Regions from separate parts of the Hydrogenophaga soli genome, predicted to be linked through region 2. Evidence: predicted binding sites of a transcription regulator. Region 2 holds the regulator's gene; each other region holds the start of a gene.
What was found. Region 2 encodes FNR, which switches genes on or off when oxygen is low (the NO sensors DNR and NnrR bind a similar motif). Its sites were predicted from a motif close to TTGATNNNNATCAA; they were not measured.
Positions count from the first base shown of each region.

Region 1: ACYVB7_RS05885 (hemerythrin domain-containing protein) is a predicted target of FNR. The motif match lies at 8,408-8,421, and genes of this name have one in related genera.
Region 3: ACYVB7_RS05920 (DUF3149 domain-containing protein) is a predicted target of FNR. The motif match lies at 6,998-7,011, and genes of this name have one in related genera.

Region 1 covers NZ_BAAHAK010000003.1:5,918-16,693, forward strand. The annotation lists gene ACYVB7_RS05840 (methyl-accepting chemotaxis protein) at 1-670, opposite strand, end outside; gene ACYVB7_RS05845 (hypothetical protein) at 793-2,163, opposite strand; gene ACYVB7_RS05850 (helix-hairpin-helix domain-containing protein) at 2,401-2,664, opposite strand; gene ACYVB7_RS05855 (alpha/beta hydrolase) at 2,726-3,664, opposite strand; gene ACYVB7_RS05860 (ABC transporter ATP-binding protein) at 3,687-4,418, opposite strand; gene ACYVB7_RS05865 (ABC transporter ATP-binding protein) at 4,415-5,209, opposite strand; gene ACYVB7_RS05870 (branched-chain amino acid ABC transporter permease) at 5,220-6,197, opposite strand; gene ACYVB7_RS05875 (branched-chain amino acid ABC transporter permease) at 6,205-7,119, opposite strand; gene ACYVB7_RS05880 (ABC transporter substrate-binding protein) at 7,144-8,349, opposite strand; gene ACYVB7_RS05885 (hemerythrin domain-containing protein) at 8,458-8,979, shown strand; gene ACYVB7_RS05890 (alpha-hydroxy acid oxidase) at 9,125-10,282, shown strand; gene ACYVB7_RS05895 (exopolyphosphatase) at 10,459-10,776, shown strand, end outside.
Region 2 covers NZ_BAAHAK010000005.1:139,838-150,613, forward strand. The annotation lists gene rplT (50S ribosomal protein L20) at 1-95, opposite strand, end outside; gene rpmI (50S ribosomal protein L35) at 121-324, opposite strand; gene infC (translation initiation factor IF-3) at 489-1,091, opposite strand; gene thrS (threonine--tRNA ligase) at 1,148-3,055, opposite strand; gene aceA (isocitrate lyase) at 3,369-4,685, opposite strand; gene ACYVB7_RS10820 (DMT family transporter) at 4,934-5,866, shown strand; gene ACYVB7_RS10825 (sulfite exporter TauE/SafE family protein) at 5,874-6,548, opposite strand; gene hemN (oxygen-independent coproporphyrinogen III oxidase) at 6,597-7,976, opposite strand; gene fnr (fumarate/nitrate reduction transcriptional regulator Fnr) at 8,174-8,899, shown strand; gene ACYVB7_RS10840 (hypothetical protein) at 8,944-9,243, opposite strand; gene ACYVB7_RS10845 (hypothetical protein) at 9,275-9,508, opposite strand; gene ccoP (cytochrome c family protein) at 9,713-10,627, opposite strand; gene ACYVB7_RS10855 (cbb3-type cytochrome oxidase subunit 3) at 10,655-10,776, opposite strand, start outside.
Region 3 covers NZ_BAAHAK010000003.1:17,122-27,516, reverse strand. The annotation lists gene ACYVB7_RS05950 (EAL domain-containing protein) at 1-1,952, opposite strand, end outside; gene ACYVB7_RS05945 (FIST signal transduction protein) at 1,949-3,094, opposite strand; gene ACYVB7_RS05940 (M90 family metallopeptidase) at 3,197-4,087, opposite strand; gene ACYVB7_RS05935 (tryptophan--tRNA ligase) at 4,177-5,481, opposite strand; gene ACYVB7_RS05930 (site-2 protease family protein) at 5,559-6,227, opposite strand; gene ACYVB7_RS05925 (L-threonylcarbamoyladenylate synthase) at 6,258-6,896, opposite strand; gene ACYVB7_RS05920 (DUF3149 domain-containing protein) at 7,075-7,227, shown strand; gene ACYVB7_RS05915 (Nif3-like dinuclear metal center hexameric protein) at 7,327-8,121, shown strand; gene pdxA (PdxA family dehydrogenase) at 8,125-9,207, shown strand; gene ACYVB7_RS05905 (DUF3617 domain-containing protein) at 9,212-9,670, opposite strand; gene mscL (large-conductance mechanosensitive channel protein MscL) at 9,760-10,197, opposite strand; gene ACYVB7_RS05895 (exopolyphosphatase) at 10,209-10,395, opposite strand, start outside.

The DNA.
Region 1 (10,776 bases), on a different contig from region 2:
CGGCAAAGTTCTGGCTCTTGAACGGCGCAAACGACTTGCCCTTGGCCATTTCGCAAAACACCAGCAACGCCTTTTGCTGGTGCACCCCAGCCGCGGTGCCGATGTAAGTGGCCTTGAAATCCAGCGAGCCCCCAGCCGACCCGCCAATGGCCAGGCACGGAAAACGCCCGCTGGCGTACCAGGCCTGCATCAAAAAACCCTCGGAGGCGGACAGCCCGTCGCAATACACCAGGGCAAAGGTCCGGTCGGCGGACAGCGGCAGACGCAGTGGCAGGCGGTCCAACTCGCGCTGGATGGCGGTCACGCGCACCTTGGCCGAGGGTGGGTCGTTCACATGCAAGTCCACCAGGTGAACCTCGTGCTGTCCCACCAAGCCCTTGGGCAGCCACAACCAGCTGCCCTCCTGGCCCGAAGCGTCGCAGTAGGTGGACGCCGCGCGGGCACTGCACAGGGCGCCGCTGGACGACAGCGTCAGCACCGTCATGCCCGGCGTGGCCAGCTGCTGCCAGGCACTGTTGACGCGGGCAAAGTCCGCCTGGGGCGGCACAAAGGCCATCAACACCCCACCACCCCCCTTCACCCCCAGGCTGCGCAGCGAGCGGGGCGGTTGGTTGCAGTCGAACGTGCCACTGGCGGGTGATGCGGAAGACAAAAAGGGCAGCAGGGACATGGGCAGGACTCGCGGTGAACCAGACCAGAAAAACCTGGGTTCCACCATGGTTGCGGCCTTGCGCCGGGCGCTCGTTGATTTACGTCAACGGAAACCGCCAACTGTCAAAACGTGGAACACCGTCACGCGGCAGGCGTTGGAGCCGGATCGGCGGGGGGGCTGCGTGGCGTCACCACCGCCGGGCGCGTCTGGTGGTTGAGGTGGGCGGCCTCGTGTCGGATGGCGTCGAGCGTGGCCTGCTTGGTGGCCTGACCCACGCTCAGGTTGTAGGCTTCGCGGCCCGCACCAACGGCCATGATGTCGGCAGACAGCCGCCCGGCCTGGGCGAGGTTCTGGGCGGCGGCTTTCGCAAATTGGGGGCTCACCACCTGCACCTCGTTCCACTCGACATACAGGCTCTGTGCGGGCAGTGCGGCAAGAACGGCCTCGGTGACCACGCGCCCCTCGCCACCGGGCGAAAACTTCTTCTGGGCATCCAGCATCCTGTCCATGGCCTGCCGCCCCGACGTGGCATCGAAGGTCTCCATGGGCTTCATGGCGTCACCCAAGGACGCATAAACGCTGTCGCCACGCCTGACCGCGGGGCCGTTGGCCCAGCTGTCCATCACCACGGGCGGAGGACTTTCCGCAACGTTCTGCGTCGTGCCGTCCTCTTGCTTGTTCCAGCCCGTCCTCGGTCGGCCATGGGCTTCCGAAAACGTGTGGCCGGTGGGGCCGTTCAACGACGCCATGGCGGCTTGATCAAGGTAGACCGTTTGGGTGCGCTCTCCAGGGCGCAGCTTGGGGGCGTGCAGGCGCGAATTGATGCCCCCATGCTGATCGCAGCTGCCAGCTCCATACGCCAGTGCGGTGCCCCAACCGATGTCGTTGCCAAGCCGCTGCTGGATGCCATACGACACCATGGTCCGTTGTGCACTGGCACCCCCGGTCAGCTCGACATCCTGGAGGATGTTGCCGCGCCCGTGCTTGAGCGCCAGGCGCGTCTGATGCATGGTCTGGCTGGCCTGCGCCAGCCGCCGCCGATCCACCGGATGATCGACAGGGTCGCCATTGAGTTTGGCCCCCAGCTGGTAGCCCGCCTGCTGCGCCTCGTGGTGCCGCAGGGGCTGCGTTCGGCTGGGCGAAGCCGTGGCCACAGCCGCCGGGCCGTTCCACTTGCCCGTGGCCACAAAACCCCCGTCGGCGGTCTGGGTTCCCAGATGCATGGCCAACGGGTTGGCAATCGGCTGATTCTTCCCCGCCGTGGTGCGTGGCGGGACGCTCAGCCCGTGCGCCGACAGCGCAACGCGGGGGCGCAAGTCCGCGGGGGCCTGGGGAGGCCCTCCGGCAGACGGCACCACCGTCAGTTGTGCCAGGCGCGGTGCCAGACCTTCAAACCCGGAGCCGCGAGTGGACCGTTCGGGCAATGGCGAGGGGTGGCTCGGCCCGTGCTCGCCATGAACCGCAGGCGGGGTGATACCGGGCGCGGACGCGGTGCGATTGATGACGGTCATGTTCCACCCTGGACAGAAGCACTGCCACGCGTACCGACCGATGGCAAAGGAAATTCAGGCGACTCAGGCAAGCCCCCAGCATCCAGGCATTGGCCCCTGAAGGATCACCCCCAAGCGAAAACACGCATTCGCACGCGAATGCCATGGCCGCATCCGTGTCGCCCGGGACACCCCCACCGGGTTGGCCGTGCTCAACGCCCTGTGGCTGGAAATGCGGCACGAGGAGGCTTGAATGCCTCAGCCCTGGGGCGAACGGGGCGACGCATGCACATGCGCCACCGCCGCCTCAATGGCCGCCTGGATGGCTTTTTTCGCCTGCGGGCTGTTCTTCCAGCAGCTGGAGCCCGTGAGGGCCGCCCCCTGGCGCAGCACATCGGTGGCATCGGCCTCGGCCAGCTGCGCCAGCGACGCCAACCCCATGCTCTCCAAGCGCAGCACCACGGTAGGGCCCACGCCTTTCACCGCCAGCAACACGTTTTTTTCAGCTTCTGAGAAAGGCATTTTTACTCCCAAATTCATAGCTATTTACGCTTTCATAAAAAGCGCCAGGTGCCGTTTTGATTCACAACTTTTCCGCCACCCAGGCGCTCAGGCGGCTGGCGGGTTGGGCCAGTTCCTCCACCACGCTGAAGTGGTTGAGCCCCGGCAGCACCTCGGCCACGGGGGCCGCGGCCTCGCCCCAGGCTTGGCGCAACAGGCCGTTCTGGCGCAGGAATTCTTCACTCTCGTCGCCGCCCACCACCGCGGTCAGCGGTCCGCCGGTGGGCGGGTGGTGGATGGGGCTTTGGGCCTGGGCCTCCTCGGGCGACAACCGCAGGTCGGCCAGGAAGGGCGTGTGTGCAATGGGGGCCAGGTCGAACAGGCCGCTGATGCTCACCCCGTGCCGCACGGGTGACGTGCCCCCCGCCTCCGTCGCCACCCCCAGCGCCTGCCAGTGCGCCAAGGGCGTGGCCAGCAGCATGCCCACCCCATGCCCCCCGGCAGAATGACCCGCCACGGTGATGCGCTGCGGGTTGCCGCCGTGGCGGGCAATGTGCCGCCACGTCCAGGCCACGGCCTGCTGCATTTGCGCGGTGATGGTGCCGACCGTCACCGCCGGGCACAGCGCGTAGTTGGGCACCACCACGATGGCACCCGGGCCAACGGCGGCATTCACCCACGGCGGGGCGATGAAGCTGTGGTCGGCCTTGTCCAGCGCCCGCCAGTAGCCGCCGTGCACAAACACCAGCACCGGCCAGCCCCCGGCAGGCGGCGTGGCGCTGGCGGGCGGGGTGAACACGTCCACCGTCTGCGCGGCGGGGCTCAGGCCGGACTGGTCCATGTAGGGCACATCCAGCACGGCCTGGCCGCGGGCCAGCAACTCGGCGCGGGCGGCGGCGGAGTCGGCGGCCCAGCGCTGGAGGTGCTGCACCGCCTGGGGCACGCGGGCGCGGTTGTTGTACTGGGCGTCCAGCCAGGCAGGGGAGCCGGGGGAATCGGGGGCGGCGGTGGATTCGGTCATGGAGGACTCCAGGGACTGGGCGTCAAACCCCCAGGTAGCGGTGCCACAGCGAGGGGTCGGCGGCCAGCGCGGCAGACGGTCCCTGCCAGGCCACCCGGCCTTTTTCCAGCACGGTGTGGTGGTCGGCCAGCTGGATCAGGCGCTGGATGTACTTGTCGATGACCAGGATGGTCTGCCCCTGCTGGCGAAGCGTGTCCAGGCAGCGCCAGATGTCCTCGCGGATCAGCGGGGCCAGGCCCTCGGTGGCCTCGTCCAGGATCAGCAGGTGGGGGTTGGTCATCAGCGCCCGGCCCACGGCCAGCATCTGCTGTTCACCCCCCGAGAGCTGGTTGCCCATGTGGCCCAGGCGTTCGCCCAGGCGGGGAAACAGGTGCAGCACCCGCTCCAGCGTCCAGGGCGTGGCCTGGGCGCTGACGCCGTTGCGGCGGGCGGCAAAGGCCACCAGGTTTTCGCGCACGCTGAGGTTGGGAAACACCTGCCGCCCCTCGGGCACCACGGCCACACCCATGCGGGCGATGCGGTCGGGGGCCAGGCCGTCGATGCGCTCGCCCAGAAAACGCAGGCTGCCGCCCTCCCGGTGGCCGTTGGACGGCATCAGCCCCAGGATGCTGCGCACCGTGGTGGTTTTGCCCATGCCGTTGCGGCCCACCAGCGTGGCAACCTCGCCCACGCCAATGCGCAGGCTCACCCCGAACAGCACCTGGCTGGGGCCGTAGGCGGCTTCCAGGTCACTGACCTCAAGCAAGGCCGTCATGCGTGTTCCTCCCCCAGGTAGGCGCGTTGCACCTCGGTGTTGGCGCGGATGGCGTCAGGTGTGCCGGTGGCGATGACGCGCCCGCCCACCAGCACCGAGATGCGGTCGGCCAGGCGGAAGACGGCGTCCATGTCGTGCTCCACCAGCAGCAGCGTGGCCTCGCCGCGCAGGTCGGCCAGCAGGTCCACCATGCGTTCGCCTTCCTCGGGACCCATGCCGGCCAGGGGTTCGTCCAGCAGCAGCAGTTTGGGGCGCAGCGCCAGGGCCAGGCCCACCTCCAGCTGCCGCTGTTCGCCGTGCGACAAGGCCCCGGCCAGGGTGTGCAGCGCCGCGCCCAGGCCCACGCGCTCGGCCACCTCGGCGGCTTGCTCGTAGCGTTCGGTGTGTGAGCGGGCGGGTTGCCAGAACTGCCGCAGCAGCCCCCCGCCGGTGCCCCCCGGCCCGGTCTGGTGGGCCTGCACGGCCAGGGCCAGGTTGTCCAGCACCGGCAGGCGGGGGAAGACGCTGGTGATCTGGTGGCTGCGCACCAGGCCCATCAGCGCCCGTTGGTGGATGGGGGTGTGCGTCACGTCCACGCCGTCGAACACCACGCGGCCCGAGGTGGGGGCCAGCGCCCCCGACAGCTGGTGGATGAGCGTGGTCTTGCCCGCGCCGTTGGGGCCGATGAGGGCATGCACCTCGCCCGCCGTCACGGCCAGGTGGGCGTGGTCGGTGGCGCACAGGCCGCCAAAACGCTTGACCAGGTCGTGCGTCTGCAGAATGTGCGGGTGGTGGGGGTGGCCTTGGGTCATGTCGCTCATGTCATTTCCTGGGCATGAGCAAACTCAGCACGCCATTGGGTGCCCGCAGCACCACGGCCAGCAGCACCAGCCCCAGGCCCAACTGCCAGTGGATGGTGTGGGTGGCCAGCAGTTCTTCGGCCACCAGGAACACCGTGGCCCCCACCAGCCCGCCGTACAGGCGCCCCACCCCACCCAGGATGACCATGACCATCAGCATGCCCGACTGGCTCCAGGCCATGCCCGCCGGGCTGACAAACCCGGCCTGGTTGGCCAGCAGCGCCCCGGCCAGCCCGGCCAGCGCACCGCCCAGCGCAAACGCGGTGAGGCGGATGCGCCGCACCGGGTGGCCCAGCGCAGCCATGCGGGTGTCGTTGTCGCGCACGGCTTGCAGGGCGTGGCCGAACGGCGCGTTGAGCAGGCGGTAAAGGCCCAGGAACACGGCGGCCCCCAGCGCCAGCACGGTGTAATAAAAGGCGTTGTCGCCCGCCAGGTCCACCAGCCCCAAGGTGTTGCGGGCGGCCAGCATCAGGCCGTCGTCACCGCCGTACACCTTGAGCGACACCGCCAGGTAGTACAGCATCTGAGCAAAGGCCAGGGTGATCATGATGAAGTACACCCCCTGGGTGCGCAGGCAGATGGCCCCGATCAGCACCGCCGCCAGCCCGCCCACCAGCGCGGCCAGCGGCCACGCCAGCCAGGCCGAGGCCAGCCCGTACTGCATGAGCACGCCCACGGTGTAGCCGCCCAGCCCCACAAACGCCGCATGGCCAAAACTGACCATGCCGCCAAACCCCAGCACCAGGTTGAGGCTGCTGGCGGCCAGCGCAAAAATGAGGATGCGGCTGGCCACACCCACATAAAAATCCTGCTCCAGCGCTTTCAGAACAAGCGGAAGCAGCAACAAAAACAGGAGCAAAACACCCGCCCAGCGGGGGTGCAGGGGGTGGTCCAGCGGGCTGCGCAGGCTCTGCGCAAGGGAAAGGGTTGGTTTGCCCATGCGTGCCTCAACCCTGCGCCGGAAACAGCCCACGCGGCTTGAACACCAGCACCCCCGCCATGAGCACGTAGATGAGGATGCTGGCCACCGCGGGGCCGGCCTGGTCGGCGGCCTCGGGGCCCAGCGCCAGCCCGAACAGCCAAGGCATGGCCACGCGGCCCAGGGTGTCCACCAGCCCCACCATCAGCGAAGCCAGCAGCGCCCCGCGGATGGAGCCGATGCCACCGATGACGATGACCACAAACGCCAGAATCAGGATGTTCTCGCCCATGCCCACCTGCACCGCCAGCAGCGGCCCCAGCAGGCCCCCGGCCACGGCGCACAGGGCCGCGCCCAGCGCGAACACGCCGGTGAACAGCCGGGACACGTTGACGCCCATGGCCAGCGCCATGTCGCGGTTGGACGCCCCGGCCCGCACCTGCATGCCCAGCCGGGTGCGGGTGACCAGCAGGTACAGCCCCAGCGCCACGGCCAGCCCCACGGCGATGATGAGCAACCGGTAGGCCGGGTAGAAAAAGCCGGGCATCAACTCCACCGGCCCGGCCAAGGCCTCGGGCGGGCTCAGCGGCACGGGTTGCGAACCCCACACCATGCGCACGCCTTCGTTGGCCATGAGCAGCAGGGCAAAGGTGCCCAGCACCTGCGAGAGGTGGTCGCGCCGGTACAAGTGGCGCAGCACCAGCGCCTCCAGCACCACGGCCAGCACGGCCGTGCCCGCCACGCCCGCGGCCAGCGCCAGCACGAACGAGCCGCTGGCCCCGGCCACGGCGGCCACCAGGTAGGCCCCCACCATGTAGAGCGAGCCGTGGGCGAGGTTGATCATGTCCATGATGCCGAACACCAGCGTCAGCCCGGCGGCCAGCAGGAACAGCATCAACCCGAATTGCAGGCCGTTGAGCGCCTGCTCCAGCAGCAGCACCATGTCAGAGGGAGTCAGCGCGGTGAATCAAAGGTCGGCGGGCATCTTGCAATCGCCCACGTAGGCATCGCCGTGTTTTTCGAACACCTTGCCCAGCATGCGGTTGGTGATGCGGCCCTGGGTGTCGCGGGTGATGACGCGCAGGTAGTAGTCCTGGATGGGGAACTGATTGGTGTTGAACTTGAAGGCCCCGCGCACCGAATCGAAGCGTGCCGCCGCCAGCGCCTTGCGCACCGCGGCCTTGTCGGCCAGGTTGCCCTTGACGTCGCGCACGGCGGCGTCCATCAGGCGGGCGGCGTCGTAGGCCTGGGCCGCGTACAGGGTGGGCAGGCGGTGGTATTCCTTCTGGAAGTCGGTCACGAACTTCAGGTTGGCCGGGTTGTTCATGTCGTGCGCCCACTGCGAGGTGTTGAACATGCCCAGCATGGGTTCGCCCACGGCCTTGATGACGTCTTCGTCACCCGAGAAGCCGGGGCCGAACAGCGTCATGTCCTTCGACAGACCGGTGCCCACAAACTGCTTGATGAAGTTGATGCCCAGCCCCCCGGGCAGGAAGATGTAGACGGCATCGGCCCCCGAGGCGCGGATTTTGGACAGCTCGGCCCCGTAGTCCAGTTGGTTGAGGGCGGTGTAGGTCTCCAGCACCACCTCACCCTTGAAGTAGCGCTTGAACCCGGCCAGCGCGTCCTTGCCCGCAGGGTAGTTGGGGGCGAGGATGGCGGCTTTCTTGAAGCCCTTGTCCGTCACCGTCTTGCCCACGGCCTCGTGCATGTTGTCGTTCTGGTACGAGGCGCTGAAGAAGTAGGGGTTGCACTGCGCCCCGGCGTACTGGCTGGGGCCTGCGTTGGCGCTCACGTAAAAGGTCTTGCTGGCAAAAATGGGCTGCCCCACCGCCAGCATGATGTTGGAGAACACCACGCCGGTCATGAAATCGACCTTGTCGCGCTTGAGCAGGCGGTCGGCCGTCTGTTTGGCGGCGTCGGGGCTCATCTGGTCGTCGGCCACGATCACCTCAGCAGGCAGCCCGCCCAGCTGGCCGCCGGTGTGTTTGATGGCCAGGTTGAAGCCGTCGCGAATGTCCACGCCCAACGCGGCCCCCGGGCCCGACAGGGTGGACAACAGGCCCACCTTCACCTTGTCAGCCGCCAGCGCGGTGTGTGCGGTACAGGCCAAAACAGCGGCCAGGGCCAACGGGGCAAGTGCAGGAACAGCGCGACGGGCGTCAGACAACATGGGGGCTCCTCAAGGGGTTCAGGCTGGACAAGGGGCAAAGAACACCAAGCTTACCCGCTTGACCGCTGTCAACGGTGGGGCATGGCGCTTGAGGTAACCTTGCAGCGCATGAGCACCGACACCCTCACCCCGCCTGCTGCCCCTGCCACCGCCGCCCAGCCCCAGGGGCTGAACTGGGCCCCCGGCCTGCACACCGGCGATGCGCGCATGGACGACACCCACCACGAATTCGTGGACCAGCTCAACACCCTGCTGGCCACCCCGTTGCGTGACCAGTTGCCCCTGTACCGCGAGTTCCTGGCCCACACCATCGAACACTTTGCCCAGGAAGAACGCTGGATGGTGGCCACTGGTTTTGCGCCGGACAACTGCCACGCCAGCCACCACGCCACCATCCTCGACACCATGCGGGCGGTGGAAGAGCATTACCTGAAAGGCGACAACGAAATCATCCAGCGCCTGGCCGAGGCTCTGGCGGAGTGGTTTCCGCAGCACGCCGCCAGCATGGACGCGGGCTTGGCGCTGCACCTCAAGAGCGTGGGCTTTGACTCCGCCACCGAAACGCTGGCCGACCCCTCGGTCATCCGCCCCGCCACCATGAGCGGCTGCGGCAGCGTCAGTTGCAGCTGAAGTGTCGGCAGTCCGCGCCGCGGCGATGGCCTCAGATCAAATTATTTCAATCCGCCCACGCAGGCTTTCACGCAAGCGAAGACCATCCATGACTAGCATGCCAAGCCACACCTGACTTTCTGGCTTTGCTTTTGGAGACCGCTGCATGACCGTCATCACCCACATCGAGGACCTGCGCGTCCTGGCCCAGAAGCGCGTGCCGCGCATGTTCTACGACTATGCCGACTCCGGCTCGTGGACCGAAAGCACCTACCGCGCCAACGAGAGCGACTTCCAAAAAATCAAATTCCGTCAGCGCGTGGCGGTCAACATGGAAAACCGCAGCACCGCCACCACCATGGTGGGGCAGGCGGTCAGCATGCCGGTGGCCCTGGCCCCCACCGGGCTCACGGGCATGCAGCATGCCGATGGGGAAATCCTCGCCGCCCGAGCGGCCCGCCAGTTCGGGGTGCCCTTCACCCTGTCCACCATGAGCATCTGCTCCATTGAAGATGTGGCCAAACACGCCGGTGAAGGTTTCTGGTTCCAGCTGTATGTGATGAAGGACCGCGACTTCATCGAGCGGCTGATCGACCGCGCCAAGGCCGCCCATTGCGGGGCCCTGGTGCTGACGCTGGACCTGCAAATCCTGGGGCAACGGCACAAGGACCTGAAGAACGGCCTGTCCGCACCGCCCAAGCTCACGCTGGCCAACATGGTCAACATCGCCACCAAGCCCCGCTGGGCCCTGGGCATGCTGGGCACGCCGCGCCGCCAGTTCGGCAACATCGTGGGGCATGTGAAGGGCGTGGCCGACATGGGCAGCCTGTCGTCGTGGACGGCGCAGCAGTTCGACCCGGCCCTGAACTGGGGCGATGTGGAGTGGATCAAGAAGCGCTGGGGCGGCAAGCTCATCCTCAAAGGCATCCAGGACAACCTGGACGCCCGTCTGGCGGTGGACAGCGGGGCCGACGCCCTCATCGTCAGCAACCACGGGGGTCGCCAGCTGGACGGGGCCGAAAGCAGCATCAACGCCCTGCCCCGCATCGTGGCGGAGGTGGGCAACCAGATCGAGGTGCACATGGACGGTGGCGTGCGCAGTGGCCAGGACGTGCTGCGCGCCTGGGCCCTGGGGGCCAAGGGCGTGTACATCGGCCGCCCCTTCCTCTATGGCCTGGGGGCCATGGGTGAGGCCGGGGTCACCAAGTGCCTGGAAATCATCCACAAGGAACTGGACCTGAGCATGGCCTTCAGCGGCCACACCCAGTTGAAGAACGTGAGCCGCGACATCCTGCTGCCGGGCACCTTCCCCACCGCAGGCTGAACCGGCTGCATCGGCTGACGTGGCCTGCGCGCCACCCGTGGCGTGAAACGTGTCACGCCCCCGCCCCCGAGGCCAGCCCCTGTGCTGGCCTCTGGCGTTATGGGGTACGATGATTTGCGCCTTGCAGTCGCGGGGCGAAGCTTTCAGTCCAACAAAACCGCCACCCGAGTATTCCGATGAGCAACCCCAAATACAGACTGGTCACCCGCAGCGACTTTGACGGCCTGGTGTGCGCCGTGCTGTTGAATGAACTGGGCCTGATCGACGAAATCAAGTTCGTCCACCCCAAGGACATGCAGGACGGCAAGATCGACATCACCAACCGCGACATCACCACCAACCTGCCCTACGTGCCCGCGGCCTACCTGGCGTTCGACCACCACGAGTCGGAAACCATCCGCAACGCGGGCCACCACCCCAACCACATCATCTCGGCCACCGCCCCCTCCGCGGCGCGGGTGGTGTACGAGTACTACGGTGGCGCCAAGACCTTC
Region 2 (10,776 bases):
AAAACGTTACCACGACGACCACGGAAACCCTTGGCCAGAGCGAGAACTTTCTTATGACGGGCACGGGCCGTCACACCACGTTTGACGCGAGGCATGTATTACTCCTTGTTCGTCAGTTGATCAAATGCCCATGCCGGGCAGCATCTGTGCCATGTGACCCATGTTGGTCTCGTGGACAGTCACCGCACCACGCAGGTGGCGTTTGTTCTTGGTGGTCTTCTTGGTCAGAATGTGACGTTTGAAGGCTTGGCCGCGTTTAACGGTGCCACCGGGACGAACGCGAAAGCGTTTCTTCGCGCTGCTCTTGGTCTTCATTTTGGGCATTGAATGCTCCTTTTAACGTTGTGCTCGTGAGGCGCCGCGAACCTGACGCGGACTTGCTGGCCCCGAGCCACTGATTGACAACCCGACATTGCGGGCTGCCTTGGTCAGGGCAACATACCCCCTGACCATTCGGAGCGGGTGACCTGCCCCACTCCAAATTCTGATCACGCCACGGTTGCCGCCACCGGCACATCCGTCGTTTTTGCAGCGACAGCACCCGGCTTCTTGCGCCCCGGGGCAATCATCATGATCATCTGCCGACCTTCAAGCTTGGGGAATTGCTCTACCAGAATGGTGTCGCCCAAGTCATCACGAATCCTCTGCAGCAAAGCCAAGCCCAACTCCTGGTGGGTGATTTCACGGCCACGAAACCGCAAGGTGATCTTGCACTTGTCACCATCCGCCAGAAAACGGCGGATGTTGCGCATCTTGATGTTGTAGTCACCGTCATCGGTACCAGGGCGAAATTTGATTTCCTTGATCTCGATGACCGTCTGCTTGGCCTTGGCTTCTGCAGCCTTCTTCTGCTCTTGGTACTTGAACTTGCCGTAGTCCATCAGCCGACACACCGGCGGATTGGCCGTGGCCGCGATTTCCACCAAATCAACATCCAGATCACCCGCCATCCGCAAGGCTTCTTGCAGACTCACGATGCCCAGAGGCTCGTTCTCTGGACCTGAGAGACGAACCTCGGGAGCCATGATTTCACGGTTCAGGCGGTGTTGTCGCTCTTCCCGCTGTCGGCGGTCACGAAAATTGGTAGCTATGGTGGTACTCGCTTCTGGTCAACTGATGAAAACTCGTGCGGAACCGCTGGATGGCTTCAGGCCTTATCCTGAATGTGTTCGACAACCAACCGCACAAAATCCTGCAGAGGCATAACCCCCAGGTCTTTGTTGCCACGGGCGCGAACGGCGACAGTCCCAGTTGCCTTTTCTTTGTCGCCTGCGACCAAGATGAAAGGCACCTTCTGCAACGAATGCTCCCGTATTTTATACGTGATCTTCTCGTTGCGCAGATCAGCCGCCACCCTAACACCTTGATTTCGCAGCGTTTTGACCACATCTTGGACGTAGTCCGACTGCGCATCCGTGATATTCAGCGCCGACACCTGCACTGGAGCCAACCACACAGGCAACGCACCCGCATGCTGCTCAATCAAAATGCCGATGAAACGCTCCAAACTGCCGACAATGGCCCGGTGCAGCATCACCGGTCGATGCCTTACGCCATCTTCACCCACGAACTCGGCATCAAGCCGCTCCGGCAAGTTGGGGTCCACCTGAATGGTGCCACACTGCCAGGGGCGACCCAACGCATCCTTGAGCGTGTACTCGATTTTGGGGCCATAGAAGGCCCCCTCACCCGGGAGGTACTCGAACTCACAACCAGACGCCCGCAGCCCCTCAGCCAGAGCAGCTTCGGCACGATCCCAGCTTTCCTCTGATCCGATTCGCTTTTCAGGCCGGGTTGAAAGCTTGTAGATGATGTTGGTGAAGCCGAAATCCCGGTACACCTTTTGAAGCAACGACGTGAAGGCCTTCACCTCAGACTGAATCTGGTCTTCGGTACAAAAAATATGCCCGTCATCCTGGGTGAAACCACGCACCCGCATGATGCCATGCAACCCACCTGTGGGCTCATTGCGGTGGCACTGGCCAAACTCTCCGTAACGCAGCGGCAAATCGCGATAGCTCTTGATGCCCTGCTTGAAAATGAGGATGTGCCCCGGACAGTTCATCGGCTTGAGCGCGTAATCCCGCTTTTCTGACTCGGTCGTGAACATGTTCTCACGGTACTTGTCCCAGTGACCCGTCTTTTCCCAAAGCGCCTTGTCCAGGATTTGAGGCCCCTTCACCTCCATGTAGCCATTCTCACGGTACACCCGGCGCATGTACTGCTCGACCTCTTGCCACACAGTCCATCCCTTGGGATGCCAGAACACCGTTCCGGGTGAGTGCTCATCCAGATGGAAGAGATCCAGCTCGCGCCCCAACTTTCTGTGGTCACGCTTTTCAGCCTCTTCAAGCATCGTCAGATACTGCTGCAAATCATCCTTGGTAGCCCAGGCTGTACCGTAGATTCGCTGCAGCATCTCATTGCGGTGATCCCCACGCCAATAGGCACCGGCCACCTTCATCAGCTTGAAATGCTTCAGCTTGCCTGTGCTGGGCACGTGGGGTCCACGGCACAAATCCTCGAACGCCCCCTCCCGGTACAGACTGACATCCTCACCAGAAGGAATGCTGGCAATGATCTCAGCCTTGTAGTGCTCCCCCAAGCCTTTGAAATACGCCACCGCCTCATCGCGAGGCAGTACTCGACGAACAACCGCCTCGTCTTTGTTGACCAACTCCACCATGCGCTTCTCAATGGCAACCAGATCGTCTGGCGTGAACGGGCGTTTATATGAAAAGTCATAATAAAAGCCATGCTCAATGACCGGACCAATGGTCACCTGAGCATCGGGAAACAGATCCTTGACTGCGTAGGCCAACAGGTGCGCCGTGGAGTGCCGAATCAACTCCAGGCCGTCTGAATCCTTGGCCGTGACAATGGCCAAACTGGCGTCTTGGTCGATGCGAAACGAGGCATCCACCAACTTGCCATTCACTCGCCCTCCGAGTGCAGCCTTGGCCAAACCAGCACCAATGGATGCGGCAACCTCGGCCACGGTGACAGCCTCAGGAAACTGGCGTTGCGAGCCATCGGGAAGCGTGATGTTCAACACAGAAAACTCCAGAAAACAAAAACGCGGCTCTGGGCCGCGCTGATTGGAAGAACGAGCAGGCGCGAACTGCAACCCTTACCGGGCAGTGCCAATCTCCAGGGTAGTTCGCGGTGTCATAACCAGATTGCCTTTCTCGCTCTTACAAAGTTCTATGCGCAGATTGTCCCACAAAGTCGCACCGCGCCACGCGAGTCATCAAAATACATAGCAGCGAATTCAATCAAACAAAGCGTAAACCGCCAAAAACACCAAAAGCCACCGCAAAGGGTGGCTTTCAGGTCTCCTCCCCCTCACAGATGGAAGGGGATTCAGATCAGTGGAATTGCTCTTCTTCTGTGGAACCGGTCAGGGCCTTCACGCTGGAGGAACCGCCTTGGATCACGGTGGTCACGTCGTCGAAGTAGCCAGCACCCACTTCTTGCTGGTGAGACACAAAGGTGTAACCCTTGTCGCGTGCAGCGAACTCGGGCTCTTGCACCATGTTGGTGTAGTGCTTCATGCCTTCGCCGCGAGCGTATGCGTGAGCAAACTGGAAGGTGTTGAACCAGTTGATGTGGATACCAGCCAGCGTGATGAACTGATACTTGTAACCCAGAGCCGACAGTTCCTCCTGGAACGAAGCAATCTGGCTGTCGGACAGGTTCTTCTTCCAGTTGAAAGAAGGTGAGCAGTTGTAGGACAGCAGCTTGCCAGGACAGGAAGCGTGCACGGCTTGGGCAAATTCACGAGCAAAGCCGATGTCGGGCACACCGGTCTCACACCACACCAAGTCGGCGTAAGGAGCGTAGGCCACTCCGCGGCTGATGGCTTGTTCCAGACCATTCTTCACGCGATAGAACCCTTCCTGGGTGCGCTCACCCGTCAGGAACGGTTTGTCATTGGCATCATGATCAGAAGTCAGCAAGTTGGCTGCCTCTGCGTCGGTACGAGCCAACACAATGGTGGACACCCCCATCACGTCGGCAGCAAAACGAGCAGCAATCAGCTTTTCGATGGCTTCTTGCGTGGGAACCAGCACCTTGCCACCCATGTGACCGCATTTCTTCACGGCGGCCAGCTGATCTTCGAAGTGAACGCCTGCGGCACCCGCTGCGATCATGTTCTTCATCAATTCAAAGGCATTGAGCACGCCGCCAAAACCGGCTTCCGCATCAGCCACGATGGGGAGGAAGTAATCCACAAAGCCTTCGTCGCCGGGGTTGATGCCACGGCTCCATTGGATTTCGTCGGCGCGCTTGAAGGTGTTGTTGATGCGACGAACCATGGTGGGCACCGAGTCGTACGCGTACAACGACTGGTCGGGGTACATGGTTTCCGAGGTGTTGCCGTCAGCGGCGACTTGCCAACCGGACAGGTACACAGCCTCCAGACCGGCCTTAGCCTGCTGCATGGCTTGGCCTGCGGTGATGGCGCCGAAGGCATTGACGTAGCCCTTCTTGGCGCCGCCGTTCACTTTGGCCCACAGCTTTTCTGCGCCGTTCTTGGCCAAGGTGTACTCAGGTTGCAGGCTGCCACGCAGGCGAACCACATCAGCAGCGGTATAACCGCGCTTCACAAGTTTCCAGCGGGGGTTCTCAGCCCAGTCTTTTTCGAGGGCAGCAATCTGTTGTTCGCGGGTCAGTTGGGTCATGGTCAAACACTCCTGAAGTTGAAAATTGACGTTCACAGCAGCGTGGCTGCATGGGCTCTACTTTAAGTCTTATAGAAGACCTTGCCGCATCTTCTATCTTATATAAGACATAAGATTTATCAAAGAAAAATCAAAGACTTGGCACGTTATTTTCTCAATGCAAAATCAAGATCGTATAGAGAAATAAAGAGAACCCACTTGCCCTCTGCAAAATTTCACTATGTGGCAAACATCCGCCGATATGAAAAATGAACACTGACACTTCAAAATGGGTGGCCTACGGCTCCCTGGCGCTCAGCATGTCTCTGGTTGGCAGCTACGTTGCGCTCTCAAAGCCGCTCTTGGCGACCTTTCCGGTTTTTTTGCTGGCACTGCTTCGCTTCGGCATTGGCGCCATCGCGATGGCGTCATGGATGAAAAAACCTGCACATGAACGTCCCCTGCCCTCATCCACACGATGGCTGCTCTTTCTTGAAGCGTTTTTTGGCAACTTTCTGTTCTCGGTTTGCATGCTCTTCGGCATGCGTCACACCACCGCCGTTGCAGCAGGCATCATCATGTCGGCCATTCCTGCAGTGGTCGCCGCATTGAGCTGGCTGTGGCTGAAGGAGCGCATCAGCTGGAGGAGTTGGTCCGGCATTGCCTGTGCCGCTGTCGGCGTGGCGCTCTATTCCGCCACCAAACACCCCCAGCCCTCCGACGAACTCAGTCCATTGGATGCGCATTCCACATGGTTGGGCAATCTTTTGATCCTCGGTGCGGTGGTCTGCGAGGCCACCTATGCGGTGATCGGAAAGAAACTGACTGGAAGCCTGAGTGCCAAGCGGATCTCAGCCATCATCAATCTCTGGGGACTGTTGATGGTCTTGCCCGCTGGACTCTGGGCAGCACGTGAGTTTGCCTTTGTGTCAGTGACCCCTGGTGTCTGGACCTTGCTTGCGTTCTACGGTCTGGCCGCCAGCATGTGGACGGTTTGGCTTTGGATGACAGGATTGAAGTCGGTCGACGCCAGCCAAGCAGGGATCTTCACCGTCATGTTGCCCATCAGCTCAGCCCTGACGGGTGTCCTGGCGCTCGGGGAAGAACTCTCAATGGGTCAAATCGTGGCGTTCTCCATTGCGCTGGCAGGCGTCACGATCTCCACGCTCCCCACCGACAAGCCGAAACCAGCGCAACACTGACGCCCAATCAAGCGCACCACAGGCCCGACGGCTGGGTGATCCCCATCCAAAGGGCCCAACCAGAGGTGGCAACCAAGGCCAAACCCGCTAGCCGGATTCCCCAATCGCCAGAACGGCCTCGGCCACTGAGACGCAACAGCAACCAAGGCCCCACTGTGAGCGACAGCGAAGTGCCCAAAGCGAATGCACTCATGATCACGGCCCCGTCCACCACGTCCGCAGACAAAGAGGCGACAAGCAACGCCGAATACAACAGCCCGCAGGGCATCAACGCCCAACCAAATCCCAACACAACGGGGGCACGGTGCCCCAACTGCATGAGCGTCGGCTTCACATGGCGCCAAACCGTTTGAGCCAGACCATCAATCCACACGGGCTGACGCCCCAGCCACAACAGCACCCCTCCGAGCACAAAGGCGGCAACATGCAAGCTCGTCCAAACCGGACGCAGCACCGCGGTGTTTGAGCCAAACCATGCAAGCCCTTGCACCGTTCCGGCGGCCATTGCCCCCATGAACGCATAGCCAAATGTTCGGCTGATTTGAAAGAGCAGCAGGGACGCAGTCGAATGAGGCCCCGCCAAACGAGAGATCCCCGCACATGCTGCACCACACATGGCCACGCAATGGGGACCCCCAACCAATCCCATGGCCAAGGCTGAAATCAACATGGAAGCCTGCATGGCGCGACTGTACCGGACGGGGGACTCCCGTGATGGGAGAGAGGACGTTCAGATGATCTTGGAAAAGCGAGCCCGGTCTTGATCAACTTGGATGTAGCGATCAAAGGTCATGGCAATGGCTCGAACGAGGTACCACCCAGAAGCAGTCACCTCGATGCCACTGTCATCCACGTTGACCAACCCATGCGAAGCCAAGTCAGCCAGTTTTTCCAACTCTCGAGCAAAGTACGACTTGAAGTCAATCAGGTGACCCAACTCAATGGACTCAAACTGAACCCGACCTTGACACATCAAGGCCATGATCACGGACCGCCTGACCAGGTCATCGCGAGAAACCGCGAGACCTCTCACGATGGGCAAGCGCCCTTGATCCAGGGCATCGTAGTACTCGTCCAAAGTTTTGGCATTCTGGCTGTATGTCGCACCAATACGCCCAATGGCCGACACCCCCAAGGCAATCAAATCACAATCTGGCTGCGTGCTGTAACCTTGAAAGTTTCGATGCAACCGTCCCTGCCGCTTTGCAACCGCAAGAGCGTCATCCGGCAGGGCAAAGTGATCCATCCCCACATAGACATAACCACTCTCGGAGAAAGCGTCTAGCGATGCCGACAGCATGGACAGCTTGTCAGCTGCACTGGGCAATTCGGCCGAGACGATGCGCCGTTGTGGTTTGAAACGAGTCGGCAAATGTGCGTATGCATACAGTGCGATTCGATCCGGACGCAACTGGTTGACCTGGGCCAAGGTCCTTGCAAACGACTCGGGGGTCTGCATGGGCAGCCCATAGATCAAATCCACGTTCAGTGATTCGAATCCAATGTCCCGCGCAGCTTCAGCCAAAGCAAACACCTGTTCGGCAGGTTGAACCCTGTGAACAGCTTTCTGCACGGCCGGGTCAAAGTCCTGGACGCCAAAACTCAGTCGATTGAACCCTAGCGCATGCAAATGCCGCAAGCGTTCCACGGTGACCGTACGGGGGTCCACCTCAATGGAGTACTCCCCCCCCGGAACAAACCCAAAGCTGCGCCTCAACATGGCCATCAGATCGGCCAGCTCTGCATCACTCAAGAACGTGGGGGTCCCTCCGCCGAGATGCAACTGGGATACGCTGTGCCCTTTGCCGAAGTGGGACACATGCAAGTCAACCTCGCGGGACAGGTAGCGAATGTACTCGGCTGCCTTGTCATGGTGCTTGGTGATGACCTTGTTGCAAGCGCAGTAGTAGCACACCGACTCGCAAAAAGGAATGTGAACATAGATCGACAAAGGGAGCGCCATGGACCCAGCCCGCCTCTGCTCAAGCGCCTGAATGTAATCTGTCTCAGTGAACGCCTCTACAAAACGATCTGCCGTAGGGTATGACGTGTACCTGGGACCAGGCACATCGAAGCGCTTCAACAATTGTTCAGAAATGACATGAGTCACGTGTATCTCCAACTGCCTCAAATGTGCCAGCTGTGACAGCAAGCTCACTTGACGTGCATCAATGCACTGCAGCGAAGACAACCCTTACGCAAACCTTATCTGCCAGTTTTGTCCGGTCATGACACTGTGCGACACCGTTTCACGGTACGATGCCACCCAGTGACTTGATGTACGCTTGACCTGAATCAAGGCTCTCCATGGATCTAAACACAATCAAAGTTGCCTGTTCAAGCTGTAATTTGCGTGAACTGTGCCTGCCAATGGGGCTAAACCCCGAAGAACTCGACAAGCTGGACTCGGTCATTTCGGCCCGCCGCCGAATCAAACGAGGCACCGCACTGTTCAATGCCGGTGACAAGTTCACTTCTTTGTACGCGGTCAGGTCTGGTTTCTTCAAGACCTGCATCACCACGGCGGATGGCCGCGACCAAGTCACCGGCTTCCAAATGACGGGAGAAATCATTGGAATGGATGGAATCGTCAGTGATCACCACTCCTGTGACGCCATTGCCCTGGAGGACGCTGAGGTTTGCGTCATGCCCTTTGACCAAGTGGAGCAACTTTCCCGCGAGTTCACCACACTTCAACACCATGTTCACAAGATCATGAGCCGTGAGATTGTGCGCGATCACAGCGTGATGCTTCTGCTGGGCAGCATGCGAGCTGAAGAGCGGTTGGCAGCCTTTTTATTGAACTTGGTGCAGCGCTTGCATGCCCGTGGATTCTCCCAGTCTGAACTGGTGCTGCGAATGACACGGGAAGAAATTGGAAGCTATCTGGGCATGAAGCTTGAAACCGTGAGTCGGACCTTTTCCAAGTTTGTGGAAGAAGGCATCATTGAAGTCAAGCAGCGCTACGTTCACATCAAGAACACCAATGCCCTGCGCCAAATTGTGAATCCCCCAAGCAGCAACTGTCGATGACGCACAGAGTGAGCCTTCTTGTGTAAGGAGTCTCCGCGGAGGCTTTATGCCCCCTCGCATCGCGGCCCCTTGCTGCAAGCGTCGGGCCTGTCATCCACAGGCACCGGGCACCGATTCACCTCAAATGGAGACTGCGCCAGCAGTGTGGTCAGACTGCTTGAAACAAACGTGAGTGTCCAAAACACAAAAAAACTCACTGTGTAGACCGCCGACCTTGACCAGCCCAACTCAGATTGGCCCCAATGCAAGTCACCGGGGTCAACAAAGGCAAAAACTGCCATTTCCAGCACCCCTGCCATCAAAAATGCAGGCCATGCAATCCACATCAGTCGTTGGGCGAGCATCGTCGTCTCCTTCATGCCGCCCCACGGCGGCTTAATTGTTTGGTTTCACTTTGGGCACGACCGGAGAAGCTGCGTGGTTCCGGGCTTGCTGAGCTGGCTGCAACTTCACCAACTCGTCATCGGAAACCTTGCCATCCGTTCCTGCCTTGGTGAGAGCTTCCCGCTGAATTTGATTTTTGTCAATCACTGGGTCAGGGGCACTCATGGCGATGTAGGCGGTGGCCAGTGCCGCCACAACCACGACAGCAGGGCCACCAATCACCATCCACACGTAGGGCTCTCGCCACCAAGTGCTTGTGGGAAGTGGCGTGGAACCTGAAGCAGCTTGTGCAGATGTAGAACTCATGGCAACCCAAAAAAATACAGGGGAAACAGCCCGCAACCGAGGGTATTTTGACTCAATGCAGGCATCTACAAACAAAAAGGGGGCTAAGCCCCCTTTTTGTTCAAAACTCCGACATGTGCAAACTCAGTTGGCACCTTTTGCCGACTTGCTCAACACATAGGCGGCCAACACATGAATTTGAGCTTCGTTCAGCAACCGACTTTGTGAAGGCATGGCATTGTTCCAGCCTTCGTTGATGGCCTTGGTCACCACCTCGGCTCCCCAGCCATGCAACCAGATGTTGTCGGTCAGGTTGGGGGCACCCAAAGCTTGGTTGCCTTTGCCGTCTGCGCCGTGGCAAGCCGCACAAGCCGCGAACTTGTCCTTGCCCAGAGCAGCCTTGACAGGATCGTGCGGGCTGTTGGACAGACTCAACACATACTGCGTCAGGTTGGCCACGTCCTCGGGGGCGCCCACAGCGGCGGCCATAGGGGGCATCACACCATTGCGACCGTTTGTGATCGTTTCCTTGACGGCCTCAGGGGTGCCACCATACAGCCAATCATTGTCGGTCAGGTTGGGCGCCGCCAGGGTTTGGCTGCCGCGTGCATCCGAAGCGTGACACTGCGCACAGTAGTTCATGAACAGGCGCTCACCCACGGCCATGGCCTTGGGATCAGCAGCCAATGCCACGACGTCTTTTTTGACAAAGTCTTCGTACACAGGCGCGATGTTCCCTGCGACTTTCTTCACTTCAGCAGCATGCTGCCCTTGAGAAGACCAGCCCAGTTGCCCCTTGAAAGAGCCAAACATGGGGTACATCGCGCCGTAGACCAGCCCGAAGACCACCGTGATGACGAACAGGTACACCCACCATTTGGGAAGGGGGTTGTTCATCTCGCGCAAATCACCATCCCACACATGACCGGTGGTGTTGTCGGCCGTGGCGGCCACCTTGGTGGTCCCCGAAATCCACAGCAACACGGCGCAAGCCAAGATGCTGACGATAACGGCAACGGCCACATACATCGACCAGAAGTTGCTTACAAAGTCGCTCATGATGTTTCTTTCTATAGCTCTGGCGAATCAGTCTTCGTTGAAAGGCAGCTGAGCTGCCTCGTCAAAACTCGACTTGTTCCGCTTGGACCACGCCCAAGCCACGATCCCGATGAAGGTCAGCAAGCTGACCACGGTCATCGCACTGCGCA
Region 3 (10,395 bases), on a different contig from region 2:
AAACCCCGTTCAGGGTGACGCCAGCGGATCAGCGCTTCCACGCCGATCAGCTCTCCCGAGCGCAAATTCACCTTGGGTTGGTAGTACAGCTCAAACTGGTCGTGCAGCAGTCCTTGGCGGACATTGGCCAAGGTTTCGTTGGTCCCGCGGGCCTCCTTGTCGGCCTGGGAGTCGAACAGATGGACCCGCTCCCGTCCCGCCAGTTTGGCTTGGTACATGGCCTGATCCGCCTGGCGCAACAGCTGGTCCGCGTCAACCTCGTCGTGCTGGGGGTAGAACGTCACGCCGATGCTGGCCGTCACGTTCAGTGCGACGCCCTCCAGGGTCACGGGCTGTCCGATCTGTTCCATCAGCCGTTGCACCAGGGCCTGGCCGTGGGCGTGATGGGGCAGGTCAATGAACACCGCCACAAATTCGTCCCCACCCCAGCGCGCCAGGGTGTCGCCATCGCGCAGCACGGACGACATGCGGTCGGCCAGCTTGGCCAGCAGCAGGTCCCCCACGTGGTGACCATGCCGATCATTCACGGATTTGAATTCGTCCAGGTCCAGGAAGGCGATGGCCAGGGCCTGCCCGCGGCGGCGCACCCCGGACATGCCTTGCGCCAGCCGATCGGCCAGCAACACGCGGTTGGCCAGCCCGGTCACCGGGTCGTAGTGGGCCACCCGTTCCAGCTCGCGTTGCTGGGTCTTGAGTTCGCTGATGTCGGAAAACAGCGCCACATAGTGCGTGACCTCCCCCGCGGGGGTTTTGACGGCGCTGATGGTCAGTTGCTGCGGATACACCTCGCCGCTCTTGCGGCGGTTCCATATTTCCCCACTCCAATGTCCGCGTTGGGCGATGGTGTTCCACATGCGTTGGTAGTAGCTGGCCGGGTGCATGCCGGAACTGAGCATGCGGGGGTTGCGGCCCATCACCTCACCCCGTTCATAGCCGGTGATCTGGGTGAACATGTCGTTCACTTCCGCAATCTGGCCGTCGGGCCCGGTGATCAGGATCCCTTCCCTGGCGGAGCTGAACACGCTGGCCGACAGTTGCAAGCGTTCCTGGGCCGCCTTGAGTTCGGTGATGTCGTGGGCGATCCCCAGCACCCCAACCAGTTGGCCCTTCTCGTCCCGCATGGGCAGTTTGGTGGTCTGAAACAGGCCCTGGTAGCCGTTGGCGGCGAAGGTCAGCCACTCCTCATTCTGTGTGGGTTGGTCCGCGGTCATGGCCTTGAGGTCGTGGCTGCGGAAAAATTCGGCCAGTTCGGGGCTGACAAAGGCGGTGTCGGTCTTTCCGACGATCTCGGCTTCCGAGGCACCAAACAGCTGTTCGAAACGGGCGTTGCAGGCCAGATAGACCCCCGCCGGGTCTTTCAGCCAAATCAGGTCCGGGATGGCGTTTTTCAGGTTGGACAGGAAGGTTCGCTCCCGTTCCGACGCTTCCAGCGCCATGGCCAGCCGGGCCCGTGCGTCGTCCCGGTCGTGCTCCAGCCCCTGGGTGAGCTTTTCAGAGCGTTGGCACAACTCGATCGCGCGTGCCAGGTTTCGCAGCACCGGGGCGAACACCTCGGTCAGCGGCAGCTCGGAGGGCTGATCGTGCTCGGCCAGGAACAGGAAGCCATGCACACCGTCAATCGGCAGCCACAACGCGTGTCGGTAGGCGCGGTGCTGGCACAAAGGGGTCAGCAGCTCGCTGTCCTGGATCTTGAGGGCCTGACGTCCCCATCCTTGCGGGGGCGTCAGGATGTTTTGCCCCTTGCGCAAAGCCAGGGTGTGGTCGCCCACCGCGTGCTCCAGCACCCAGTTGGGTGCGCCTGGGTCGGCGCGTCGCAGCACCAGGCCCACCGGGTAGGACAGGTGGAACAGGAAGCGCTGGAGCACGCGGGGCAACAAGCGGGCCAGGGTGACTTCCGCACCGATGGTCAGCGTCAGGTCATACAGAACGGCCAGGGCCCTTTCGCGCTTCATGCACACGCCCCCACGCTGATCACCAGGGCTGCGTTGTGGAACAAGGGATAACCTCCCTGGGCCCCAGTGCCGATTTCCCCCAGCGTGAGTGCGCCAACCACCGAGCGGGTTCCGGTGTGCCGGGCCAGTGTCGCCAACTCCTGTGACGCACCGTTGGCCATGTGCAGGCGTCGACCGGCGCAGTAGAACACCAGCAGTGGGGCGCACTCGTCCGGGGCCAGTGGTGGGAGGGCGGAGACCACCCGGGCCATGCACGCCGGGTCATCCGGAGGGGGCGCCTGCATCAGCATGAGCATGGAGTTTTCGGGCACCTCCCCGATGCAGATCAACGATCCATCCGGCTCCAGGCCGACGGGGATGCGGATCAGCACCTGGTCGCTGGCCCGGACCAGTCCGATGGGAAAGTGCACGCCGTATTGGTAGAAATTGTCGGGCGTCAATGCCACGCCGTAATGGTCGCGGATGAGCTGCTGGTATACGTCGAAGGCGGGGCGCCAGTCGATCTGTGCAACTCGGTTGCCTGCGGTGGTGGTGGCCAGCACAAAACTGTCCGGGGCCGGGTAGCCATGTTCGACCACGGTTTGAACGTCTGTGGGCCACAACATGCCCAACATGCCCCCAGCCACACATGCATCGGTGGTGAACACGCACCCGATGGGGCTGAAGGTTTCGCTGCCCGCGTTGACGCCTGCGTATTTGACGCGGTCTGCCAGTTCCAGGTACAGCTCGTCCAGTCGGCTGGCAATGTCGGGCAGCAGACCGTCGAACACCATGAACAGCGTGGGCTGCTCACCGCCAGTGGACGTTGTCTCCAGCGCTTTCAGCGTGGCCTGGGCCATGGCCGTTCCTCCCGAACCCAATGCGTCGGGGTCCAGCAGAAAAAATTCGGGGCGTTGCGCCAAGCAGCACAGGCACACGCCATGCGACTCGAAGCCGGAGGGGGTGATGAGCGCCGGAAACACGCCGCCCATGAGAGGCAGCTGGCGCTCTCTGCACGCCGCTTGCAACAGCGGCAGGTGCTGGCGGTCGGCCTCGGCCACCAGGGCAAAGATGCCCGCCTGGGGAAACCGGGTGCGCCAAGCATCGAGAACGCTGTGCAGGGCACCCTCGTCAAAGGGTACGTGGGTTTGTGTTGTGGCCATCATCTGAAGCATCCCACTGTCGTGTGGTCCCCAGTTTAGGCGACAGGCGGTTCGGGCGTCGAGTGTGGCGTGCCAGGGGTGTGACCCGGGCCTGGCCGGGGCTCAGGTCCAGTTGGCTGGGTCCAGCCCGTAGAACACCTGCAGTTGATGGTATTCGTCGGGATGCTGTTCCCGCAGCGCCGAAGGCGACATGAAGAAGGTCTCGGTGATGACTGCAAAGAATTCTTCCGGGGCCTGTGCGCCATACGGATCGATCAGCGTCGGCTCACCCGCATCGGCCAGCCAGCGGAGGTCTTCATAGGCCCGCTGAAACACCCGGGCCCACCCGGTGGGGGACTGGCCGTTGCGCAAAGGGGGCGCACCGTTGGCAGGGCCGTTTTCCTGGTCGAGCTGGTGGGCAAACTCGTGCATGACCACGTTGTGCGCCTGGGCGGTTGGCGCCGTGTCGTGCCCGGTGGGGCGACCCAACGGGGCGGCCCATTGGCCCGAGCGGGCTCCGGCCTGCACATCGGGCCACGACAGCACCACCACGCCCTCTTGCCACGATTCGCCCAACCGAACCTCGCGGCCTTCGCTCACCACCCCACCGGGTTGGTGGTGTTTGGCGTCCACCACAAACGGCGCGGGGTAGAGCAGCACATGGCGCAGGTCGGGGTAGGGGTTGAGGCGCTCGGGGCGCCCGTGCAGGGCCAGCACGGGCACGCAGGCCTGGGCGGCGATGAGCACGCGCATGTCGTCCGTCACCGTCAGGCCCTGGCAGCCGATGATGGGTTTTTCCGCCACAAACACCTGCACCATGGCCTGCAGGCGGTGCTGCAAAGGCGGTGGCAGGTGGTTGTAGAGGGGGAATTGCCGACGCAGCAGCTTGCGCCAGGCGGGCGGGAAGGGGGTGCTGCCCAGGCGCTGGCGGCGTTGGCGGGCCCACCAGGGGCCGCCGATCAACGCGGCCAACACCAGCGCGCCCATCAGGGCAAAAACAAGTTCAGGAGCCACTGCACAGGGGGAAAGCTGCAAACCCCCCAGCTGGAGCTGTGGCCGGGGTTTTCAAGGCCGTGTGCAAGGCGTCTGGTGGCGGCCCATCGTCACGCGGCCTTGGCTTCGCGTAAGGCGGCCAGGGCGGCATCCAGCGCCTGGGCGGTGACGCCGGGTTGCAGGCTTTGGCCCAGTTCTGCCAGTGCTGCGCTGCCCTCGGCCTGCAGGCGGGCAATCGCGGCACCACACACCTTGGGCTGGTCGAACCCGGTGCTTTGCACCAGAAGTTGCCCGCAGCCGTCGGCCAGCTTGAAGTAAAACAGGCCGTCTTTTTCGCGGTACTGCTTGAAGGTGACCAAGGCCACTTTCTCGGCCTTGGCCGTCTGGGTGCTGCCACCCGCTTGGGCGAGGTTGCGCAAACCCACCGCATGGCGCAGGCGTTGCAAGAATGGTGTGGCGATGGCACGGGCCTTTTCGGCACCTTTTTTCAGGATGGCCTCCACGGCTTCGGGGTGGGCCATGAAGTGTTCGTAGGTGGCGCGCATGGGTGCGATTTCGGCGTCCAGGCGTTCGAACAGCCGTTCCTTGGCCTCGCCCCAGGCGATGCCGCTGGCGTAGGCTTGGCGCATGGCCTCGGTTTCCTCGGGCGTGGCAAAGGCCTGGTAGATCTGGAACAGGGCGCTGCCCTCGGTGTCCTTGGGTTCGCCAGGGGCGCGGGAGTCGGTCAGCAGGCCCATCACCAGCTTGCGCAGCTGTTCGCGCGGGGCGAACAGCGGGATGGTGTTGTCGTAGCTCTTGCTCATCTTGCGACCGTCCAGGCCGGGCAGGGTGGCCACCTGCTCGTCAATGACCACCTCGGGCAGCGTGAAGTGTTCGCCGTACAGGTGGTTGAAGCTGGCGGCCATGTCGCGGGCCATTTCGATGTGCTGAATCTGGTCGCGCCCCACCGGCACCTGGTGGGCGTTGAACAGGATGATGTCGGCGGCCATCAGCACCGGGTACATGAACAGGCCGGCGGTCACGCCGTCGTCGGGCTCGGCACCGGCGGCGGTGTTCTTGTCCACGCTGGCCTTGTAGGCGTGGGCGCGGTTGAGCAAACCCTTGCCGCACACGCAGGTGAGGAACCAGGTGAGTTCGGGGATTTCCGGGATGTCGGACTGGCGGTAGAACAGCACCTTGTCGGGGTCCAGCCCGGCGGCCAGCCAGGTGGCGGCAATCTCCAGTGTGGAGCGCTGCACCCGTGCCGGGTCGCCGGTCTTGATGAGGGCGTGGTAGTCGGCCAGGAAGTAAAAGCTCTGCACCCCGGCGCGGTGGCTGGCCTGCACGGAGGGGCGCACCGCGCCCACGTAGTTGCCCAGGTGGGGGGTGCCGGAGGTGGTGATGCCGGTGAGGACGCGGGTGGGGACAGTGGTCATGACAGAATCAACAAGAAAATTGGGCTCTACCGCTTTCAAATCAAGCGAAAGCAGCTATCAAAATTGATTTTTTTGGGCTAAAACAGCAAGGCGCGAAGGGGGGCGAGCATCAGGTCCAGCGCCCCGGCGGTGACGGCCATGAGCGGGCGCATCCACAGGTTGCCCAGCACGCCGCTGACCACCAGCGCCATCACGATGAAAAAGCCCCAGCGCTCCAGCCGGGACAGGGCCAGCGCCGCCTTCATCGGCAGCAAGCCCACCAGGATGCGGCCACCGTCCAAGGGTGGAATGGGAAACAGGTTGAACGCAAACATCACCAGGTTGACCAGCACGCCGGCGCGGCCCATTTCCAGGAAAAACCGCTCGGTCACCCCCAAGGCCACCAGCGCATAGGCCAACACCGACCAGGCCAGCGCCATGGCAAAGTTGGACGCCGGGCCGGCCAGGGCCACCCACACCATGTCGCGCTTGGGGTGGCGCAGGCGGCCAAAGTTGACGGGCACCGGTTTGGCATATCCGAACAGGAAGGCACCCGAGGTGGCGAAGTACAGCACCAGCGGCATGAGCACCGTGCCCACGGGGTCGATGTGTTTGGCGGGGTTGAAGGTGACGCGGCCCAGCATGTAGGCCGTGGCGTCGCCCAGCCTGAACGCCACGTAGCCGTGCGCCGCCTCGTGCACCGTGATGGCGAACAGCACGGGCAGGGCGTAAATGGCCACGGTCTGGATGATGTCGGCAAAGTCCATGCGAAAGGCTTTCGGTGTTGGGGCGTGGCGTCAGTCCAAACCCAGCGGGGCCAACGGCCCCTGACCCTGGCGCACCACCTCGGGTTCGTCCCCCTGGCCCATGGGGGTGAGGTCGATGACGGTGGTGGGTTCCAGCGAGCAGGCCCCGGCGTCGATCACGGCGGCCAGCTCGTGCTCGAAGCGGTCGCGGATGTCGTGCGGGTCGTTCAAGGCGTCCGTTTCACCCGGGGGAATGAGTGTGGTGGCCAACAGGGGCGCACCATGCAGGGTCAGCAGCTCTTGCAGCGCCCGGTGGTCCGGCACCCGCAGGCCGATGGTCTTGCGCGAGGGGTGGCTCACCCGCCGCGGCACTTCCTTGCTGGCCTCCAGGATGAAGGTGTAGGCCCCGGGGGTGGCCGCTTTCAGCAGCCGGAACTGCCGGTTGTCCACACGGGCGTAGTTGGCCAGTTCCGACAGGTCGCGGCACAGCAGCGTGAGGTGGTGCTTGTCGTCCACCCCGCGGATGCGGCGCAGGCGGTCTGCGGCGGGCTTGTCGTCCAGGTGGCACACCAGCGCGTAGCTGGAGTCGGTGGGCACGGCGAGCACACCGCCCCGGCCCAGCAAGGCCACAGCCTGCTTGAGCAGGCGGGGCTGGGGGTTGTCGGGGTGGACTTCGAAAAACTGGGACATGGCGGTATTGTCCCGCACACCGACGGGCAGGTCTCAAATGGGGCCGTTCGAAAACCAATTCACCCGACTTCTGATCCAGATCAACCCTGTCAAACGTGGGGTTGATTTTGGTCAATCCGGCGGGCCTGGAACGGGGGTGCAATGGCTGGCGTGTAACTGACACGGAAGGAGAAATCCCATGAAAGCACTCGTCGATTTGTTTTCCACCGACTATGGCCTTCTGAGTGTGGTGGTGCTGACCATCACCCTGGGCATGGCGGGCTGGTACATCCGGTACTTCACCCGCAAGATGAACGAAGACGCTGCAGCCGCGGCCAAAGCCAAGCCCTGATGGGGCCGGGTGGGGTGCCCTTGGCACAATCCACCCATGAATTCCACAACACCCTCCCCACCGGCTTCGTTTTCTTCGCTTCATTCAGGCGGAGTCGGCATGGGGCGGGACACCCTGTTGGCCCGGCTGGACGACGTCCTGAGCCCGGGCCTTTTTCGTGATTACGGCCCCAACGGGCTGCAGGTGCAGGGCAAAGACACGGTGCGCCACCTGGTGACTGGGGTCACTGCCAGCCTGGCGCTGATCGAGGCCGCGGTGCAGGTGGGGGCCGATGCCCTGCTGGTGCACCACGGGCTGTTCTGGCGGGGGTACGAGGGGCGCATCACCGGGTGGATGCACCGCCGCATCAAAACCCTGATGACGCACGACCTCAACCTGCTGGCCTACCACCTGCCGCTGGACGCCCACCCCATGCTGGGCAACAACGCCCAATTGGCGCGGGTGCTGGGGTTCGAGTCCGACCTGCCTGCCGACGACGCCCGGGCTGCCCAGGGCTTTCGCCGTTTTGGCGAGCAGAGCCTGGGTTTTCTGGGACGCGTGGGGGATGGTGCCCAAGCCACCTTTTCCGTGGCCGACCTGACCCAGCGCGTGCAGCAGCGCCTGGGGCGCGCCGTCACCTGCGTGGGCGAGACCGACCGACCCGTGCGCACCGTGGCCTGGTGCACCGGTGGGGCGCAGGGCTACTTTGAGGCGGCCATGGCCGCCGGGGCCGACGCTTTCCTCACTGGTGAAATCTCCGAGCCCCAGGCCCACTACGCGCGGGAGTGCGGCGTGGCCTTTCTGGCCTGCGGCCACCATGCCACCGAGCGTTACGGCGTTCAGGCCGTGGGGGACCACCTGGCCGCCACGCTGGGCCTGCGCCACACCTTCATCGACATCGACAACCCGGCCTGACCCATGACCCTTCCCTTGCTCATCACCCAGGGCGATGCTGCGGGCATCGGCCCCGAGATCATTGCCCTGGCCTTTCGCGATGCGCCCGAGCGCATGGCCGGTTGTGTGGTGGCGGGTGACGTGGCTGTCATGCGCCGTGCCGCCGCCACCGTGGGCGGCTTGCTGCCGGTGGCCGACTGCACACCCGCGGGCCACGCCGTAGGCCCCGCCAGCGCCTTGGCCGGGTTGGGTGCGCCGACGGCGCTGCCCCCGCGCTGCGTGCCTGTGGTGCAGGCGTGTGCACCCGCCGCCCACGGGGTGCTGCCCGCGTGGGGGCTCATCAGTGCCGAAGCGGGCCGCATGGCCGCCGAGAGCATTGCCTGGGCCGCCCGTTCGGCCTTGAACGGGCAGGCCGCGGGCGTGGTGACCGCCCCCATTCACAAAGAGGCATTCAGCGCCGCGGGGCTGCACCACCCCGGCCACACCGAGTACCTGCAAGCCCTGGCCGCCGAGCATGCGGGCCTGCCGGTGGGGCAGGTGCCCGTGCGCATGATGCTGGCCAACCCCGAGCTGCAAACCGTGCTGGTCAGCATCCACATCAGCCTGCGCCAGGCGCTGGATGCGGTGACGTTCAACAACGTGCTGGACACCCTGCGCATCACCCACCGCACCTTGCAGCCGGTGCAGCAGCACCGGGGCCGGGGGCTGCGCATTGCGGTGGCGGGGCTCAACCCCCATGCGGGTGAAGGCGGCTTGTTCGGGCGGGAGGAGATCGACACCATCGCCCCGGCGCTGGCCCAGGCCCGGGCCGAGGGCCTGGATGTGCATGGCCCGTTCGCGCCCGACACGGTGTTCATGCGGGCGCGGCGCGGCGAGTTTGACGTGGTGGTGGCCATGTACCACGACCAGGGCCTGATCCCCGTGAAGTACCTGGGGGTGGAGCAGGGCGTCAACGTGACGCTGGGCCTGCCCTTCATCCGCACCAGCCCCGACCATGGCACGGCGTTTGACCTGGCGGGCACCGGGCGGGCCGACCCGTCCAGCCTTCTGGCGGCGGTGGACTGGGCGCGTCAGGCGGGCCCCGAGGCGGACCCTGAGGCGGGCTGACGCCTCAGCAGTCGCCTTGGCGCGTCATCACCATCTTCATGGTGGAGTGGCGCATGTTGTCGGGGATTTGGCCTCCCTGCATTTTTTGCTTGACGTTCAGGGTCACCACGTCACCGGCCACGGTGCCGTCGTAGTCGGCCTCCATGGACATGCCGCCCTGCATCTTGCAGCTGGCGCTGAACTGGAAGCGTCCTGCGCTGCTGTTCATGTTGCTGTAGGTGCAGTCCACGCCTGCGTCCTTCTGGGCCTGGAAGGCGCGGCCTTCGTCCATGTCCTTGGGCGTCACGCACTGGGTGAAGGTCATGGGGGGCATCTTCATGGGCATGCCCGGGTTCTGCATCTCGATGCTGTAGGCGTATTTGCCCGGCTTCATCTCCTTGATGCGCGGCCCCTGCTGCGCGCTGGCGGGCCAGACGCAGGCCAGGGTCAGACCCAGGCCGATGAGCGAGACGACGGGTTTCATGGCGTTGTCCTTTCTCCGGGTTAAGAAAAAAGCCGATTTTCAACAAAGAAAATCGGCTCTAGCGCTTTGCATACAAGCGTAGGATGCTCTTATTTTTTCAAGCTGTCCCGGATTTCACGCAACAGCTGGATGTCTTCCGGTGTGGGCGGTGACACCTCGGGCGCGGGTTCGGCAGCGGGTTCTTCGCGCTTCAAGCGGTTGATCTGCTTGACCATCATGAAGATGATGAAGGCCAGGATCAGGAAGTTCACGGCCACGGTGATGAAGTTGCCGTAGGCCAGCACCGGCACACCGGCCTTTTTCAACTCGGCCAGCGTCAGGCCCACGCCGTCGGGCACCTTGCCCAGCACCACGAACAGGTTGGAAAAGTCCAGGCTGCCCACCACGCGGCCCACCAGCGGCATGATGACGTCGTCCACCAGCGAGCTGACGATCTTGCCGAACGCCCCGCCGATGATCACGCCCACGGCCAGGTCGACCACATTGCCTTTGACGGCAAATTCCTTGAATTCTTTGAGCATGCTCATGAGGGTTCCTTTCAGCCGTCCGCGTTGATGCGGTCGATCAGTTTGGCCAGCGTGCCTTCGGCCAGGTCATTGGCCACTTGGCAGGTGCCAGCGGCCTGGTGGCCACCGCCGCCAAAGGTCAGCATCAGGGCGCCCACGTCGGTCTTGCTGCTGCGGTCCAGGATGGACTTGCCGGTGGCAAACACGGTGTTCTGCTTC